4 regions of the Mesorhizobium sp. M0698 genome follow, and region 4 is predicted to be linked to each of the others. Evidence: predicted binding sites of a transcription regulator. Region 4 holds the regulator's gene; each other region holds the start of a gene.

Region 1 (4,282 bases), on a different contig from region 4:
AGGCAAGCTCTATGGCCCGCTCCTTGAAATAGTCGCCGAAGGAAAAATTGCCGAGCATCTCGAAGAAGGTCAGGTGGCGCGCGGTGTAGCCGACATTGTCGAGGTCGTTGTGCTTGCCGCCGGCGCGAACACTCTTCTGGGCGGTCGTGGCGCGCGAATAGGGCCGCTTCTCCAGACCGGTGAAAACGTTCTTGAACTGCACCATGCCGGCATTGGTGAACATCAGCGTCGGGTCGTTGCGCGGCACCAGCGGGCTTGACGCGACGACCTCGTGACCTTCCTTGCGAAAATAGTCGAGAAATGCCGACCGGATCTCGTTGACGCCACTCATGAATACTGCCTTTTCGAGAGAACCGCCGGCTGCCGGCGGAAAATAGACATGGCCTTTTAGCGGTCGCACCGCAGCCTGTCCAGAAACACCAAATGGGCACAAATCCCGGCGTTCACCAGCGCCTTGAAATGCGTCTGCCTCGCCGTCAAACGCGAACCGCCGGCCCTGGGCCGGCGGTTCGAAACGCATCGATTACGCAAACTCAAAATCAAAACATCAAATCGAAACCTGGCTGAGGCTCAGCGAGGCGTCGCTTGCCCTACATCACCCCAGCGTCGTCCTCGAAACCGTCGTCGCTGCTTTCGGAGCCGCCGTTCTCAAGGAATTTCTCAGCGATCAGCCCGGCATTCTGCCGTAGCGCCAGCTCGATCTCGCGCGCCGTGTCGGGATTGTCGCGCAGGAACAGTTTTGCGTTTTCGCGGCCCTGGCCAAGACGCTGCGAATTGTAGGAGAACCAGGCGCCCGACTTTTCGACCACGCCCGCCTTGACGCCGAGATCGACCAGTTCGCCGGTCTTGGAGACGCCCTCGCCATACATGATGTCGAACTCGACCACCTTGAAGGGCGGCGCCAGCTTGTTCTTGACGACCTTGACGCGGGTCTGGTTGCCGACGACCTCGTCGCGATCCTTGACCGAGCCGATGCGGCGGATGTCGAGGCGGACCGAGGCATAGAATTTCAACGCATTGCCGCCGGTCGTCGTCTCGGGCGAACCGAACATGACGCCGATCTTCATGCGGATCTGGTTGATGAAGATGACCATGGTGTTGGAGCGCGAGATCGAGGCGGTGAGCTTGCGCAGTGCCTGGCTCATCAGGCGGGCCTGCAGGCCGGGCAGCGAATCGCCCATCTCGCCTTCGATTTCCGCCCGCGGCGTCAACGCCGCCACCGAATCGACCACCAGCACGTCGATGGCGCCGGAGCGCACCAGCGTGTCGCAGATCTCCAGCGCCTGCTCGCCGGTATCGGGCTGCGAGATCAGCAGGTTTTCGAGATCGACGCCGAGCTTGCGGGCATAGACCGGGTCGAGCGCGTGCTCGGCATCGACGAAGGCGCAGATGCCGCCCTTCTTCTGGGCTTCGGCCACCGTGTGCAGCGCCAGCGTCGTCTTGCCCGAGCTTTCCGGTCCGTAGATCTCGACGATGCGGCCGCGCGGCAGGCCGCCGACGCCAAGCGCGATGTCCAGCCCAAGCGAGCCGGTCGGCACCGTTTCGATCTCGACGACCTGCTCGTTCGCGCCGAGCCGCATGATCGAGCCCTTGCCGAAGGCACGCTCGATTTGCGACAGCGCCGCATCCAGAGCCTTTGATTTGTCCACCGCTTTGTCCTCTACAAGCCGCAAAGAATTCTGAGCCATGATACATCACCCCGTGGTCGTCAATGGAGGCCGGACAATCCCGCAATCCTTAAAAGAATGTACCTCATTTGTTCTCATTTGTCAATGAGCACCAAGGGTTTGAAAAATAACGGATATCCATATTTGTTCTATTTTTGTTTCGCAATTATTGCTTCCGATGTGTCTCGCCTCGCATGCGGCGCCGTTGCCGTCACCAACCGAATCGGACCCGCGATTGCAGGGTTCCGCCCGGCGACCTAGTCTCCCCCGGGCAACAGCTAAAGGGCATTTTGACGGCATGATCAAATCCCCGACGATCCTGGCCGTGGGCGGCGCCTATATCGAGCGGCGCGGCCGGATTGCCGGCGCCTTCGTGCCGGCCGCTTCCAACCCGGGCACGATGCGCGAACATGTCGGCGGCGCCGTCTTCAACGCCTTGCGCTGTGCCGTGCGCCGCGGCGTCTCGGCCTCGCTGCTTTCGGTGCGCGGCGGCGATGCCCTTGGCGACACGGTTTTACGCGCCGTCACCGAGGCCGGCATTGCCGACCTGTCGGCGGTGTTCCTCGACCGAGCAACGCCAAGCCATACGATGCTGATCGACAGCGACGGCGGGCTGATCGCCGGCCTTGCCGACATGGTGCTCTACGAGCTGGCGCTTCCCAAGCAGATCCGCCGTGCCAAGGTGCGGGAAGCGATCGGTTCGGCCGACGCGGTGCTGTGCGACGCCAACCTGCCGTCGACCGCGCTGGAGCGGCTGGCGGCACTCGCCGCCGGCAAGCCGGTGTTTGCGCTTGCGGTCTCGCCCAACAAAGCGGCGCGTTTGACGCCGGTGCTCGACCGTCTGGCGCTGGCCTTCATGAACCGGCACGAGGCCGGCGTGCTCGCCGGCGTCCAAATCGATCAAGGCATCGTCGACGGCCTGAGACGCGCCGGGCTGAAAAGCGGCGTGATCACCGCCGGCGACGAACCAGTGCTCGGTTTCGACGAATTGAGCGCGTTCTCGATCTCGCCACCGCCGCTACAAAAGCGGACCGATGCTGCCGGCGCCGGCGACGCATTGGCAGGCGCGACGATCGCCGCCCTGCTGCGCGGCCTGACGCTGCGCGCAGCGCTGCGCGAAGGCGTTGCCGCCGCGATGCTCGCCGTCGAGCGCGCCGCCTTCACCAGCGCCAGCTTTGCCGAGGCGCTGGCGCTCGTGCCCGAAGCGCGGGACCCGGCGTGAAGTGCGGCCCGGAATTGCCGAAGCATGACGCAGCCTATTTGCCGGCGCGCCGTCCTGCCTCGTAGGCGCGGCGTGCCCAGATCGCCATCTCGTCGGGATCGTCGAAGGCGCTGTCGGGAACGCTCCAATAGGGCATCGACACGAGCTTGCCGTGGCGCGAGCCGGTATAGGTCCATTGCCGGCAGCCGGCCGCTTCGAAATCCGGGGCGCTTTCGGCGTCGGCCTTCAGCATCAATTCGCCACGGATGACGATGGCGACGATGACGCCGTCGAAATAGATGCCCTTGCCGCCGAACAGCTTGCGGATGCTGACCGGGCCGAGGCCTTCGAAAAGCTCTTCTATGCGCTCGTTGTCCATGCGGCGATCATGTCACCCGGATTTCCCCTTGTCATCGACGCAACCGGCACCATCCTGACAAGTTCGGAATCAATTTCGTCGGAGTTTTTCATGCCGCTTCTGCTCAAAGGGTCCTGCCGGTGCAATGCCGTGCGTTTCGAGGTGGAAAGCCACACGCCGGTGCCGTTCATGCTGTGCTACTGCTCGATCTGCCGCAAGCAGCAGGGCGGCGGCGGTTTTGCCATCAATCTCGGCGCCGATTACGAAACGCTGAAAATCCAGGGCAAGCGCCATCTCGGCGTCTACCGCGCCGAGATCGAGGACGACGAGCACCCGCAACGCGAGACCTCGACGGGCGAGCGGAACTTCTGCACGAAATGCGGGACGGCACTCTGGCTCTACGATCCGACCTGGCCGGAGCTGGTGCATCCGTTTGCCTCGGCGATCGACACAGACCTGCCGAAACCGCCGGAGAAGGTGCATCTGATGCTGAAATACAAGGCGAACTGGGTCGAGCCCGACATCGGCAAGGGTGACAAGGTGTTCGACGTCTACCCGGAGGAGTCGATCGCAGACTGGCACAAGCGAACGGGGATGTGGGTGGATTAGCTTCGGCAGTCCCCCTCATCCGGCCCTTCGGGCCACCTTCTCCCCGCTGGGGAGAAGAGACTGGCTCAACCGTTCGCGACCTCTTCTCCCCTCGGGGAGAAGGTGGCCGCGAAGCGGCCGGATGAGGGGGTCTCGCGAAATCCTACTAAGGAAAAGAAAATTCTCAGGCCGAAGCGCGTGCTTCGGCCAGTGCCTTCAGATCAGCCGGCTTCAATTCGACCGATTCGCCGCAGCCGCAGGCCGAGCTCTGGTTCGGATTGCGGAAGGTGAATCCGGTGCGCAGCGTCGTCTGCTCGAAATCCATCTCGGTGCCGAACAGGAAAAGGGCCGCCTCCGGCGCGACATAGACATGGGCGCCGTCACGCTCGATATGGTCGTCCTTGGTATTGGGTTCGGTCACCAGATCGACCGTATATTCCATGCCGGCGCAGCCGCCCTTCTTGATGC
Region 2 (4,282 bases), on a different contig from region 4:
ACATGGTGAGACGCTGGCTTCCAGCGAGTTTGTAAAACCTCGCCTGTCTTAAAAAACACCGCCTGTCTTAAAAAACACGGCTTGCCAAACCGATAAGTATTGACTTATGCTTTCGGCATGATCGAAGCAGACATTTTTCGGGCACTAGCGGATCCAACGCGTCGCGCCGTCTATGAGCGGCTCGCCGACGGCGAGATGACGGTGTCGGAACTGCGCACTGGCATACCGGTATCGCAGCCGGCGGTATCGCAACATCTCGCAGTGCTGCGCGGCGCCGGCCTCGTGGTCGAGCGCCGGGCCGGTCGCAACGCCTATTACCGCATCGATCCGAAGGGGCTTGCGCCACTGCTCGGCTGGATCGAACGCTACCGTGCGTTCTGGCCAGAGCGCATCGAAAGGCTCAAGACGGTTTTGAAGGACATGGACCAATGACCAGCCGAGGCAAAGAACGCGCCGAAATGGCCGCAGACAAGATCGAGTTCGAGTGCGAGCTGCCCGAGCCGCCGGAAAAGGTGTGGCGGGCGCTGACGGTGCCGGACCTGCTCGCGGCCTGGATGATGCCGAACGACATCAAGCCCGAAATCGGCAACCGCTTTGCCTTTAAAGCGCCGAATGCGCCGATCGAGTGCGAAATCCTCGACGCGGATCCCGGACGGCTGCTGCGCTATTCCTGGCGGGAGCGGCCGGCGCCCGGCGATACGCAGGTGCCGCCCGGCAGTCCCCTGGACAGCGCAATGAACGACAGCCCAGTGGACAGCATCGTCACCTTTACGCTCGACCGCACCGTTTCCGGCGGCACGCATCTGCGCATCGTCCATGATGGTTTTGCTCGGGCAGCAGTGCCGGAGATCGCGATGCCAGGCGCCGGTTGCCGGCTTTCCTTTGAAGCGCGCACTCCCAGGCACAAGCAGATCGCCGCAAACACCCCGCGCCTCTTCCTGCGCGCGGCCTGAACGACAACAGTCAACGGAGACAACCGATGAGCGGCCTTGCCAATCTGGTGCCGATGGTGATCGAGCAGTCGAGCCGCGGCGAACGTGCCTTCGACATATTTTCGCGGCTGCTGCGCGAGCGCATTATCTTCATCAACGGGGCGATCGACGACGGCACCTCGGCGCTGGTCTGCGCCCAGCTTCTGTCGTTGGAATCCGACAATCCCGACAAGGAGGTCTCGCTTTATATCAACTCGCCGGGCGGCGTGGTGACCAGCGGTTTCGCGATCTACGATACGATGCAGTATATCAGCTGCCCGGTCTCCACGGTTTGTATGGGCTTCGCCGCCTCGATGGCCTCGTTCCTTTTGATGGCCGGCACACCGGGGCGGCGCATCGCGCTACCCAACACCAGCATCGTGCTGCATCAGCCTCTCGGCGGTTTCCAGGGCCAAGCCTCCGATATCCAGCGCCATGCCGAGGGCATCCTTCGCACCAAGCGGCGCATGACCGATCTTTACGCCCGCCATTGCGGCCGCACCTACGAAGAAGTGGAACGCACGCTCGACCGCGACTTTTTCATGACCGCGCAGGAGGCCAAGGATTGGGGCCTCGTCGACCATGTTTTCGACACTCGCAAGCAGGCCGCATGATCGAGCCGGGCCGGCGGACGGGACTGAGGCGATTGAGCGCCCGCAATTTCAGCGCCATCGGTCTGGTCTTGCCGCTATCGCGGCACTATAGTCCGGCGATGACCGCCAGCCGCTCATCCAGCCTGTTATGCCTTGCCATCGCTACCGTAGCCGGCACGAACATGCTGGTGGGTATGGCACTTGCCCAAGATAATTCGACGTCTTCGCAAAAGGGCGCCCTGCCCGGTGTGACCAGCGATTATCGCATCGCCGAGCCAGCGCCGCAGCCTGAGCCTGACGACGTGGCTCCAGGCAGCGGCAACGGCACCTTCAAGATTGGCGATACCGACGTTCGGATTTCCGGCAGCATCACCATCGATGTCGCTACCGGCGGGATCAGGCCCTCCAGCCGCTAAGTTCGCCTAGTGTGAACCACAAATATTGCGCTTCAAACGAACAGCCCCGCCATTGCTTTTGCAACTGACGGGGCTTCTTGGATCTGAAATCCAAATTGCCGGGAGTGTACTGCCGGCTTTTTATTTCGGATGCTTCGCGGCGTTCAGCCGACGATCCGACTAGCAGTCTCTGATTTTATGGGGATCAGCAGGTCCGTTTGGCGGGCAGCGAAAACGCCTGACCCTGGCCACTTATACCTGCCGCGGCTCCAGCGACACGTGGAGCCTCAAGGAACAATCCGGTGGAGTCATGCCTCTGCTCTCCTTCTGTTCGTTGCGACTGTCGTCGTCGAAGCGCTCATCGCATAACCCGCGGCGTCTCGCAGGCTAGCCCCAGGCCGCGAGGCCATCGAAAGACGGCCGGCTTCGTTGACGTCTGGAGTCTGCCCCCACGGTGCAGGGACGTCAACCTTGAATAGCCGATTACCGAAAAATGTGATCGCGAGACGTTTTGGGAAGCCGGCCCCACGGGCAGCTTTTGTCAGGAGCGTGTTCGGCCTTTGTTCTTTCCGCTTGCCCGTTCGCGCGAAAGGCGGTTAAACGCTTTGGTCGAGAGTTGTGGCGTCTCTCGAAAAGGCGGCGAAATTGCCTACATAGGGGGTGGTCGGGAAAACCCGCCCATCCCACGAATTCCAGATTCTGAGGCGGCGACCGGCGATGGCCGACCATAAATATCTCTCCATTCGCGGGGCACGCGAACACAATCTGAAGAATGTCGATCTCGATCTGCCGCGTGACAGCCTGATCGTCATGACCGGCCTGTCGGGGTCCGGCAAGTCGTCGCTTGCCTTCGACACCATCTATGCCGAGGGCCAGCGCCGCTATGTCGAGAGCCTTTCGGCCTATGCGCGGCAATTCCTCGAAATGATGCAGAAGCCGGACGTCGACCAGATCGACGGCCTGTCGCCGGCCATCTCCATCGAGCAGAAGACCACCTCGAAGAACCCGCGCTCGACGGTCGGCACCGTCACCGAGATCTACGATTATATGCGGCTTTTGTTCGCCCGCGTCGGCATCCCCTATTCGCCGGCCACCGGCCTGCCGATCGAGAGCCAGACGGTTTCGCAGATGGTCGACCGGGTGCTTGCGATCGAGGAAGGAACTCGGCTGTTCATCCTGGCGCCGATGGTGCGCGGCCGCAAAGGCGAGTACCGCAAGGAACTGCTTGAGCTGCAGAAGAAAGGTTTTCAGCGCGTCAAGGTCGACGGCGTCTTCTACGAGATCGCCGACGTGCCGGCGCTGGACAAGAAGTACAAGCATGACATCGACGTTGTCGTCGACCGCATCGTCGTGCGCGGCGATTTGGCGACGCGGCTCGCCGATTCCATCGAGACCGCGCTGAAGCTGGCCGACGGGCTGGCGGTGGCGGAATTTGCCGACAAGCCGCTCGACGCCAGCCAGACCGGCGAGGATTCGGTCAACAAATCGAAGAACGAGACGCATGAACGCATGCTGTTCTCGGAAAAGTTCGCCTGCCCGGTATCCGGCTTCACCATTCCCGAGATCGAGCCCAGGCTATTCTCCTTCAACAATCCGTTCGGCGCCTGCCCGACATGCGACGGGCTCGGCAGCCAACGCGCCATTGATGCCAGCCTGGTCGTGCCCGACGAGAATGTCTCGCTGCGCGCCGGCGCCGTCAGCCCTTGGGCGAAGTCGAGCTCGCCCTACTATGCGCAGACGCTGGAAGCGCTGGGCGTTGCCTATGGCTTCAAGCTCGGCGACAAGTTCAAGGATTTGAGCGAGGAGGCAAAGCAAGCCGTCCTGCACGGCACCGGCGAGCGCGAAATCACCTTCCATTACGATGACGGCCTGCGCTCCTACAAGACGACGAAAACCTTCGAGGGCGTCATCCCCAACCTCGAGCGCCGCTGGAAGGAAACGGAATCCGCCTGGATGCGCGAGGAGATCGAGCGCTTCATGTCGGCCACGCCCTGCCCGGCCTGCCGCGGCTATCGGCTGAAGCCCGAGGCGCTCGCGGTCAAGATCGCCGGCAAGCACATTGGCGAGGTCACCGAGCTGTCCATCCGCAAGGCCGACCAGTGGTTCACCGATCTGCCCGCTTCGCTCAACGACAAGCAGAACGAGATTGCGGTGCGCGTGCTCAAGGAAATCCGCGAGCGGCTGCGCTTCCTCAACGATGTCGGTCTCGACTATCTGACGCTGTCGCGCAACTCCGGCACGCTTTCAGGCGGTGAGAGCCAGCGCATCCGTCTTGCCTCGCAGATCGGCTCCGGCCTGACCGGCGTACTTTACGTGCTGGACG
Region 3 (4,282 bases), on a different contig from region 4:
AGCTGCAGGCGGCATAGATCGAAGATGACCACCGAAAGCTACCGCCCGCGCCGCTCGGTGCTTTACGTCCCGGCTTCGAACGACAAGGCGCTGGCCAAGATCCAATCGCTGGCCTGCGATACCGTCGTCATCGATCTCGAGGACGCCGTCGCCCCGGCCGATAAACTTTCCGCGCGCGAAAAACTGGCGGCGATTTTCGCCGGCCATTCCAACCGGCGCTGCGAGATGGTCGTGCGCATCAACGCGCTGTCGAGCGAGTGGGGCGGCGCCGACCTGCTGGCCGCGGCAAAATGCTCGCCCGACGCCATCCTGCTGCCCAAGGTCGACACGCCGCGCGACATTCTCGAGGCCGGCGACGTGCTCGACGACAATTTTATCGCCGACGAAGTCAAGCTATGGGCGATGATCGAGACGCCCAAGGCGCTGCTCAACATTGGGCCGATTGCCGAGCTCGGCCGCGATCCGGCCTCTCGACTGGTGTGTTTCGCTGCCGGAACGAATGACCTGGTCAAGGACACCGGAATTCTCGCCATGCCCGACCGGCGCTATCTCGTTCCATGGCTGATGCAGATGGTGCTCGCCGCGCGCGCCGGCGGCCTCGACCTGCTCGATGGCGTCTTCAATGATTTTCGCGATATGGACGGGTTTGCGCGCGAGTGCACGGAAGCGGCCGCCATGGGTTTTGACGGCAAGTCGCTGATCCATCCAGCTCAGATCGAAGCCGCGAACCGCGCCTTTGCACCGTCGCCCGAAGCAATAGCCGAGGCGCGCGCGGTCAAGGATGCCTTCGCGTTCGCCGAAAATACCGGTAGGGCGGTAGTTGCGCTGAACGGCAAGATGGTCGAGCGGCTGCATCTGGCGCAGGCCGAAAAACTGCTGGCGAAGGCCGCCGCTGTTCGCGCATGACTAACGTAACTGACGACAGGATTGAAGAATGAAACTCTACCGCTTTCTGTCCGGCCCGGACGATGCCAGCTTCTGCCACAAGGTGACGGCGGCGCTGAACAAGGGCTGGCACCTGTTCGGCTCGCCGACCTATGCCTATGACAAGGAGGCCAAGACCATGCGCTGCGGCCAGGCCGTGGTGAAGGACATCGAGGGCCAGGAATACGGCCCCGACACCAAGCTCAGCGATTGGTAGGTGCTACCGGCTACGGCAGCCTTTCCCAGACGGCTCTGATTTCGTTGAGCCGCGCGTCTGCGAGCCCGTCGACGTCATCGCAGCTGAAATAGAGTATCGATAGCGCTGCAAGGAGGCCGGGATAACCGGAGGCGTAACCCATCTTCGTAAGTATCTCGGGAACCGGCAGTCGCTTGCGTTCGATCAAGGAGATCGCGCATTCTGCAGTCAGAGATGCCACCGGGTGGTCGACTTCGGATAGCCAAAAGTCGACCAGAGCTAGGAGAATGGCGGGCTCGACGGCAGCACTTGCGGGCAGATGGCAAAGCTCGCTAAGTGCTAAGAACGCGGCATTCGGCGAAATCCTCACTGCGGATTCGATCAGTTCCCGGCTCAGTGAAATGTCGTGATACGGCCAATTGCAATCGATCAGATCGGCAAATTCTGCTTCTGTCATCTGAGTGCTATTCAGCCGCTTCCTCGATCCGCTCCATATCGTCGTCCGACAGGCCGAAATGGTGGCCGATCTCGTGGATCAGCACATGGGTGACGATGTCGCCCAGCGTTTCCTCGTTCTCGGCCCAGTAGTCGAGGATGGCGCGGCGATAGAGCGTGATGCGGTTCGGCCCCTCGCCGGTCTGCGGGTTCCAGCGCTCGGCGATGCCGCGCCCCTCGAACAGGCCGAGCAGGTCGAAGGGCGTTTCCAGCGAAAGGTCGTCCATGATCTCGTCGGTCGGGAATTCGGCGATCTGAATGACGATCTCGCCGGTCAACTTGCGAAAGTCCTCCGGCAGATGGGCATAGGCCTCCAGCGCCAGGAGCTCGATTTCCTCCATCGTTGGCGAAAGCTGGTCGTGCCAGATGCGTGTTTGGTAGATGCGAGCCATGCTTTGTCCTTTGATCCCGGCATATAGGCTTTCGGGCCGGACTCGGCAAATGGTCGGGCTGGGGTGACCGTGTCACGCCCCCACTACAGGAATAAATTCCCCATGACTCCGCTTGACTCTTTGGCCGGCCTCTGGAATTCTAGGGAACATAACAGGAACAATTGTGAGTGGAAGCTGACCGTCATGGCGACAAGCGCCGTGGCGCGGGAGACTGTTTTTGCCCTGCGCCGCCAGATCGCGAAGATCGAAGGGACCTTGCCCGAGCGCCTGGAGGCGCCGGCCAGTTCGTCGTTTGACGCGGATGTCTCTCGTCAGAGTCTGACACCCTCTCGGCATCCGACACCCGCTCGGAATCTGACCATTGTCCGGCGCGGCCTCGCCATGGCGCCGCCCGATGCGTTTTTGCGCACCGGCGCCGAGCGCCTCGATGCTGCGCTGAGCGGCGGCCTGCCGAAGGCGGCGGTGAGCGAGTTTCATGGCGCCGCGACCCGCGATGCCGGGGCCGTTGCCGGTTTTGCCTTGTCGCTCGTCAGCCTGATCCTCAGCCAGGGGCCGCGATTGCCGGTGCTGTGGATCGGCACATCCGAGGTTTTCCGCGAGGCCGGCTTTCCCTATGCCAGGGGGCTTCACGCCTTCTTCGGCATCGAGCCGGAGCAATTGCTGTTTTCCGAGGCGCCAAGGCTGCTCGATGCGCTGTGGATCGCCGAGGCGGCTGCCCGGATGACGGCGCTGGCCGCCGTCATCCTCGAAATCCGCGGCAGCCCGCAGCGGCTTGACCTCACCGCGACGCGGCGGCTGCACGCCCGCGCGCAGAGTGCGGGCCGGCCGCTGTTCCTGCTGCGCCAGGCCGGCGAGCCCGAACCGACGGCAGCGCCCGTCCGCCTCATCCTGTCGGCGGCACCGGCGGCAACGCGTAAGACGCTTGCCGGGCCGCTCGCCGGCTCGATCGGCCGACCCGCCTTCACCGTCGCCATCGGCAAGAGCCGCACGGCCTTGCCCGGAAAATTCACACTGGAGTGGAACCCCGATGAACGCATATTCGAAGAAAGACGGGGCGAGCAAGGAAGGTCTCAGGAATGGGCCCCAGAACGGCCAAAGACTCCTATCCCTGTGGTTTCCGCATCTCGCCGCCGAGAGGATCCTGCGGCAGCGTCTGGGGCGGTCCTGGCGTTCCCGGCCGTCGGATCACCTGCCGCTGGTGATCAGTCACCGCGACCGGAACGCCCAGCGCATCGCCGCCCTCGACGAGCGGGCCGAGGCGCTTAATCTGAAGCGCGGCATGGGCATAGCCGACGCACGCGCCATGCATCCCTCGATCGACATCGTGGAGGCCGATCCGGAGGCCGACCGGCGCCTGCTCGAAGGCCTCGCCGACTGGTGCGACCGCTATACCCCGCTGGTGGCGCTTGACGGGACCGACGGCCTCTATCTCGACGTCACCGGCTGCACCCATCTTTTCGGCGGCGAACGCTCGATGCTGGACGATATCCTGTCGCGTTTTTTCCATCAGGGCTTCGATGTCCGCGCCGGGCTTGCCGCCACGCCTGGTGCTGCCTGGGCGGCGGCGCGGTTTGCTGGCGACCGCATCGTGCCCGATGGTGAGGAGGAAGCGCTTCTCGCGCCCTTGCCGCTGGCGGCGCTGCGCATCGACCCGGAGGTACGCGCCAGCCTCGAAAGCGTCGGCCTGCGCACGGCGGGCGCCGTCATGGCGGCACCGCGCGCGCCGCTGGCCCGCCGCTTCGGCGCATCGCTGCTCTTGCGTCTCGACCAGGCGCTTGGCCGCCTCGAGGAGGCCGTGTCGCCGCGCCTGCCGGTGGCACCGCTTTCGGTCGAGCGTCACCTTGCCGAGCCGATCATGCTGACCGAGGACATCGAGCGGCTGACCGGCATGCTGGCGACCACCTTGAAGAGCGACCTCGAGCGTCGCGGCGAGGGCGCAAGGCGGCTGGCGCTGCTGCTTTTCCGCGTCGATGGCGGCGTCAGCCGCATCGCCGTCGGCACCTCGCGGCCTCTGCGCGAGCCGCGGCTGATCCAGAAATTGTTCCACGAAAGGCTTGCCGCGCTCGAACAGGATATCGACGCCGGCTATGGCTTCGATCTCGTGCGCCTTTCGGTGCTGACCGCCGCCGCCTTCGACATGCAGCAGGCCGACCTTGCCGGCGAGACGAGCGACGACGGTGCCGATATCGCGCTTTTTGCCGACCGCATTCGCGCCCGGCTCGGCGAAGGCGCGGTCTTGAAGCCGGTCGCCGTCGAGAGCCATTTGCCGGAGCGC
Region 4 (4,282 bases):
GGGCTTTCGGCCTGCGCCTCGGCCTCATCGATCGCGATCGTCTTGTTCATGCCGGTGCGCATGATCGGGCGCAAATCATGCACCCCCGAGATCGACACCACGTGACGAACGCGCCGGACGACTTCGGGCGCCAGCGGCGTCGTCGCCGTAACCATCCGGCTAACAAGATGGCCGCCGGCCGAGTGCCCGGTCAGCATCAGCGGCCCTGGGACCATCGCCGCCGCCTTGCCGATCGCCGCGCCGACTTCCTTGACGATGCCGCCAATGCGTATCTGCGGACAGAGCGTGTAGGACGGCATCGCCACCGCATAGCCGCGATCAACAGGGCCAGCGGCAAGATGCGACCAGAAATTCTTGTCGAATTCCATCCAGTAGCCGCCATGAACGAACACCACGAGTCCCTTGGGCTTGATGGCCGGCAGGAAAAGATCGAGCCGGTTGCGTGGGTTGTCGCCATAGGCCATGTCGAGCCGCGCCCTGCCCTCGGTCGAAAGCACGTCGCGGAAAACCCGCGCGGGCTCGATCCAGGCCGCCGGCCAGCGATCGCTGCCGGCTATGTTGGCGCCGTTGGCATAGGCGTTGTCCCAATCGGCAATGTGACGTTCGAACACCCTGCGCCCTCCCTGGCAATATGGCCTTGCAACGTAGCCGTGAGCATCGCGCGGCACGTCGTCGCCAGCCTCACGATTCCAGCTCTCGCATCAATCTCAAGTGACAGCTGCTTTGATGGCGAAGCGCGCATCCTTCCACGCACCGGTGCGCAGGATATCCTCAAGCACTTTGACGGCCTGCCAGACATCGGCATAGCCGACATAGAGCGGGGTGAAGCCGAAGCGCATGGTCGATGGCGCGCGAAAATCGCCGATCACGCCACGTTCGATCAGCGCGCGCATGACCTGGTAGCCATGCTCATGCATGAATGAAATCTGGCTGCCGCGTTTTTCCCCATCGCGCGTGCTTTCGAGCGTGAGCCCGTAAGTGCCGCACTTTGCCTCGACAAGCTCGATGAACAGATCCGCCAGCGCGATGCTCTTCTTGCGCACCGCCGTCATGTCGACATCGTTCCAGATGTCGAGCGCGCCCTTCAGCGTGCGCATCGACAGGACCGGCTGGGTGCCGCACAGAAACCGGCGGATGCCGGTGCCGGCCGCATAGCCTGGCTCGAAGGCGAAGGGCCGTGCATGGCCCCACCAGCCGGTGAGCGGCTGCTGGATGTAGGAAAGATGCCGCTCAGCCGCATAGATGAAGGCAGGCGCGCCCGGGCCGCCATTCAGATATTTGTAGGTGCAGCCAACGGCAAAATCGGCGTTTGCCTTGTCGAGCTCGACTGGCATCGCGCCAGCGGTGTGGCAGAGATCCCAGACGATCATCGCCCCGGCTTCCTGAGCCCTGCGCGTCAGCGCCGGCATGTCGCGCAGTTCGCCCGACTTATAGTTGACGTGGTTGACCAGCACCACGGCGGTGCGTTCGTCGATCAGCTCTTCGATGGTCGGCGCGTCGACCCCCGAGAGGCGCAGCAGCGTATCTTTTCGCGTCGAAACCACACCCTCAGCCATGTAGAGGTCCGTCGGAAAACTATCGCCCTCGGCGACGATGACCTGCCGCTCCGGTCGCATGGCCATGGCGGCGTGCAGCAGCTTGTAGATGTTGACCGATGTCGTGTCGCAGACCACCGTCTGGCCGGCCGCGGCACCGATCAGGCGCCCGAGCTGGTCGCCAAGTTCAAGCGGCATGTTGAACCAGCCGGCCGTGTTCCATGCGCGGATGAGATCATGCGACCATTCTTCGGTCGCGGCCTTGTGCAGTTCATCGAAAGCGGCACGTGAAGCAGCTCCTAGCGAATTGCCGTCGAGATAGATCACTCCTTGCGGCAACACAAAGCGGTCGCGCATCGCGCGCAACGGATCCGCGGCATCCATCGCCTTTATGGCCACGAGATCGGGAATTCCTGTCATGATTTGTCTGCTCCCCCAAGATCCAACGCAACGCCGGACACGCATCGACTGTTCTTCCATTACCTGGTTGCGCGCAGCAAGGCTCCACCGGCGAGAAGCAGCCTGACCAGGCGGTGGAAACCGGGACTTAACCCGAGGTTGGCGTTTTGAATTCGTTTCGTTCACGGTGCATTGACCAGACCGCACAGTCGATACGGGTTCAATTCCGTGCCTTTTGCCGACCGACGGCCGATGTCAGTGCTGCCTTCTGGGAAGCCAGAAGGCGCAAACGAAAGCAGAATCAAGGGGATGACGCTCGCGACGGTGAAAATGCGGCATTCCGGTAGGGGCGTGGTTTGTTTCCCAAGCCTTAACGCATTCATTAAACTTTAAACAGTTGCGGAACACAACTGGAACAGATAGTGTTTGTTCTGGGTTTGTTTTTCTGATTCTGTTGGGGGTCGCTATGCTGACACGCAAACAACACGAACTGCTTATGTTCATCCACGAAAGGTTGAAGGAAAGCGGTATTCCGCCCTCCTTCGACGAGATGAAGGAGGCGCTCGACCTGGCTTCCAAATCGGGAATCCATCGGCTGATTACGGCGCTGGAGGAGCGCGGCTTCATTCGCCGTTTGCCCAACCGGGCCCGTGCGCTGGAGGTGCTGCGCCTGCCTGACTCGATCGCCCCCGGCCTCAATGCGGCACGCAAGTTCTCGCCGAGTGTCATCCAGGGTAGTCTTGGGCAAGGCGCCCCTCGGCAGGGCAAGCCGACATCGTCGCGCGTCCCTGCAGCCGGCAATGACGACGATGTCGTCGCCGCCGTTTCGATCCCGGTGATGGGCCGCATCGCCGCCGGTGTGCCGATCGATGCCATCCAGCACCAGACGCATTCGATTTCGGTGCCGCCGGATATGATCATGGGCGGCGAGCATTATGCGCTCGAGGTCAAAGGCGATTCGATGATCGAGGCCGGCATTTTCGACGGCGACACGGTGATCATCCGCAATGCCGATACGGCGAGCCCCGGTGAGATCGTGGTGGCACTGGTCGACGAGGAGGAAGCGACGCTGAAGCGGTTCCGCCGCAAGGGCGCCTCGATCGCCCTGGAAGCCGCCAATCCGGCCTACGAGACGCGCATCTTCGGACCAGACAGGGTCAAGGTGCAGGGCAAGCTCGTCGGACTGATCCGCCGCTACTGAGCTCCGCCCTTGGCGCCGGCTTTGGGGTTGTCGGCCCTGCGGTATGGCGGCAGGCCCCGTGCCGCGCGTGAAAATTTCCGCTGCACGTGCCAGGGCCGGTATGATTTTTCGACCGCGAAACGGATTTCGGCGCGCGTTGCCGCTTGTGGATCGAAGTAGACGGCGGCACTTCCCGCGCGCGCCAGTTGCCGTTTGGTGACGACGAGGACCAGCCGGTCGTAGTAGCAGGGGTTATGGGCGGTGGCGTCGTCGATGACGATCAAGCTGGCAAAGGCGCAGGCTGGCCGCGCAGTATCGCGGTCCTTGGCTTGCGCGATGATCGCGCCGGATGGATGCCTGGCAAGGCAGAGGCCGTCCGTGCAAATGAACGGCATGCCCGGCGGTAGGTCGGCCGGATCGGCAATGTCGAATTGCGGGTCGTTCTTTCCAGGTGTTTCCGGCGCGACGATAGCCTCTGATGTGAGCGCGCGTTTCCAATTGTCGATGGCGAACTCATTCGGGCGTGCCCGGTTGACCGCGAGTTCACCGCTGCCGATCGGCAGCGCCACCAGCCGTGCGTCCTCCGAGACCAATACGTCGGGTATGCGTGTCTGCGTTGTCGTCAGCAAGCCGGCGAGCGCAAAAGGAAGTGCCGCCAGCCGCAGCCACGTCGTCGCCATGCTGGCAATGACGAGGGCGATCGTCACCAGAAGGACGGATCTCAGCGAAATCAGCCCGACCGCATCGATCGGCGAGCGCTCCGAGATCCACCCGGACAGGGCGATCATCGCCGTCAGCCCCTTGCCCATGACATAGAGGAAAGGGCCATCCGCACCGAACGGCATCGCCAGCGCGCTGAGAACGGCGAAGGGCATGACGACCAGTGAGACGATGGGCATGATGGCCAGATTGGCGAACAGGCTGAGCGGCGCCACGCGCTGGAAATGCCATATGGCGAAAAGCGCCGTGGCGCTCCCTGCAATGATCGATGTCATCGCCAGACCGCACATGCCCAGCAGGACCTTTCGAGTGGCAAAGCGTAGCGGCGACCGCCGCGGCGGCGGCGTGGTGGCCCTGCCGGCGCGGTAATCGGACCAGCCTGCATAGGCGCCGACAAGGGCCGCCGTCGCGGCGAAGGACATCTGGAAACTCGGACCGACCACCTCGT

The links. The regulator LexA, encoded in region 4, represses DNA repair genes until DNA is damaged. The targets are predictions, from matches to a motif close to TGTTCNNNNTGTGTTCNG.
Region 1: the regulator LexA is predicted to act here: its motif matches at 1,813-1,830, upstream of recA (recombinase RecA).
Region 2: the regulator LexA is predicted to act here: its motif matches at 2,510-2,527, upstream of uvrA (excinuclease ABC subunit UvrA).
Region 3: the regulator LexA is predicted to act here: its motif matches at 2,150-2,167, upstream of NKI16_RS15650 (ImuA family protein).

What each region holds. Positions count from the first base shown of each region.
Region 1 covers NZ_JAMYPQ010000013.1:15,296-19,577, reverse strand. The annotation lists gene alaS (alanine--tRNA ligase) at 1-331, opposite strand, end outside; gene recA (recombinase RecA) at 591-1,688, opposite strand; gene NKI16_RS22920 (PfkB family carbohydrate kinase) at 1,966-2,889, shown strand; gene NKI16_RS22915 (TfoX/Sxy family protein) at 2,924-3,247, opposite strand; gene NKI16_RS22910 (GFA family protein) at 3,338-3,835, shown strand; gene sufA (Fe-S cluster assembly scaffold SufA) at 3,999-4,282, opposite strand, start outside.
Region 2 covers NZ_JAMYPQ010000001.1:861,106-865,387, reverse strand. The annotation lists gene NKI16_RS04240 (cupin domain-containing protein) at 1-35, shown strand, start outside; gene NKI16_RS04235 (ArsR/SmtB family transcription factor) at 118-432, shown strand; gene NKI16_RS04230 (SRPBCC family protein) at 429-953, shown strand; gene NKI16_RS04225 (ATP-dependent Clp protease proteolytic subunit) at 980-1,585, shown strand; gene NKI16_RS04220 (hypothetical protein) at 1,582-1,980, shown strand; gene uvrA (excinuclease ABC subunit UvrA) at 2,677-4,282, shown strand, end outside.
Region 3 covers NZ_JAMYPQ010000006.1:155,297-159,578, reverse strand. The annotation lists gene NKI16_RS15670 (HpcH/HpaI aldolase/citrate lyase family protein) at 25-906, shown strand; gene NKI16_RS15665 (DUF1737 domain-containing protein) at 935-1,141, shown strand; gene NKI16_RS15660 (hypothetical protein) at 1,152-1,577, opposite strand; gene NKI16_RS15655 (metallopeptidase family protein) at 1,585-2,007, opposite strand; gene NKI16_RS15650 (ImuA family protein) at 2,191-3,273, shown strand; gene NKI16_RS15645 (DUF6504 family protein) at 3,206-4,282, shown strand, end outside.
Region 4 covers NZ_JAMYPQ010000011.1:169,563-173,844, forward strand. The annotation lists gene NKI16_RS21845 (hormone-sensitive lipase) at 1-611, opposite strand, end outside; gene kynU (kynureninase) at 708-1,955, opposite strand; gene lexA (transcriptional repressor LexA) at 2,401-3,135, shown strand; gene NKI16_RS21860 (ComEC/Rec2 family competence protein) at 3,129-4,282, opposite strand, start outside.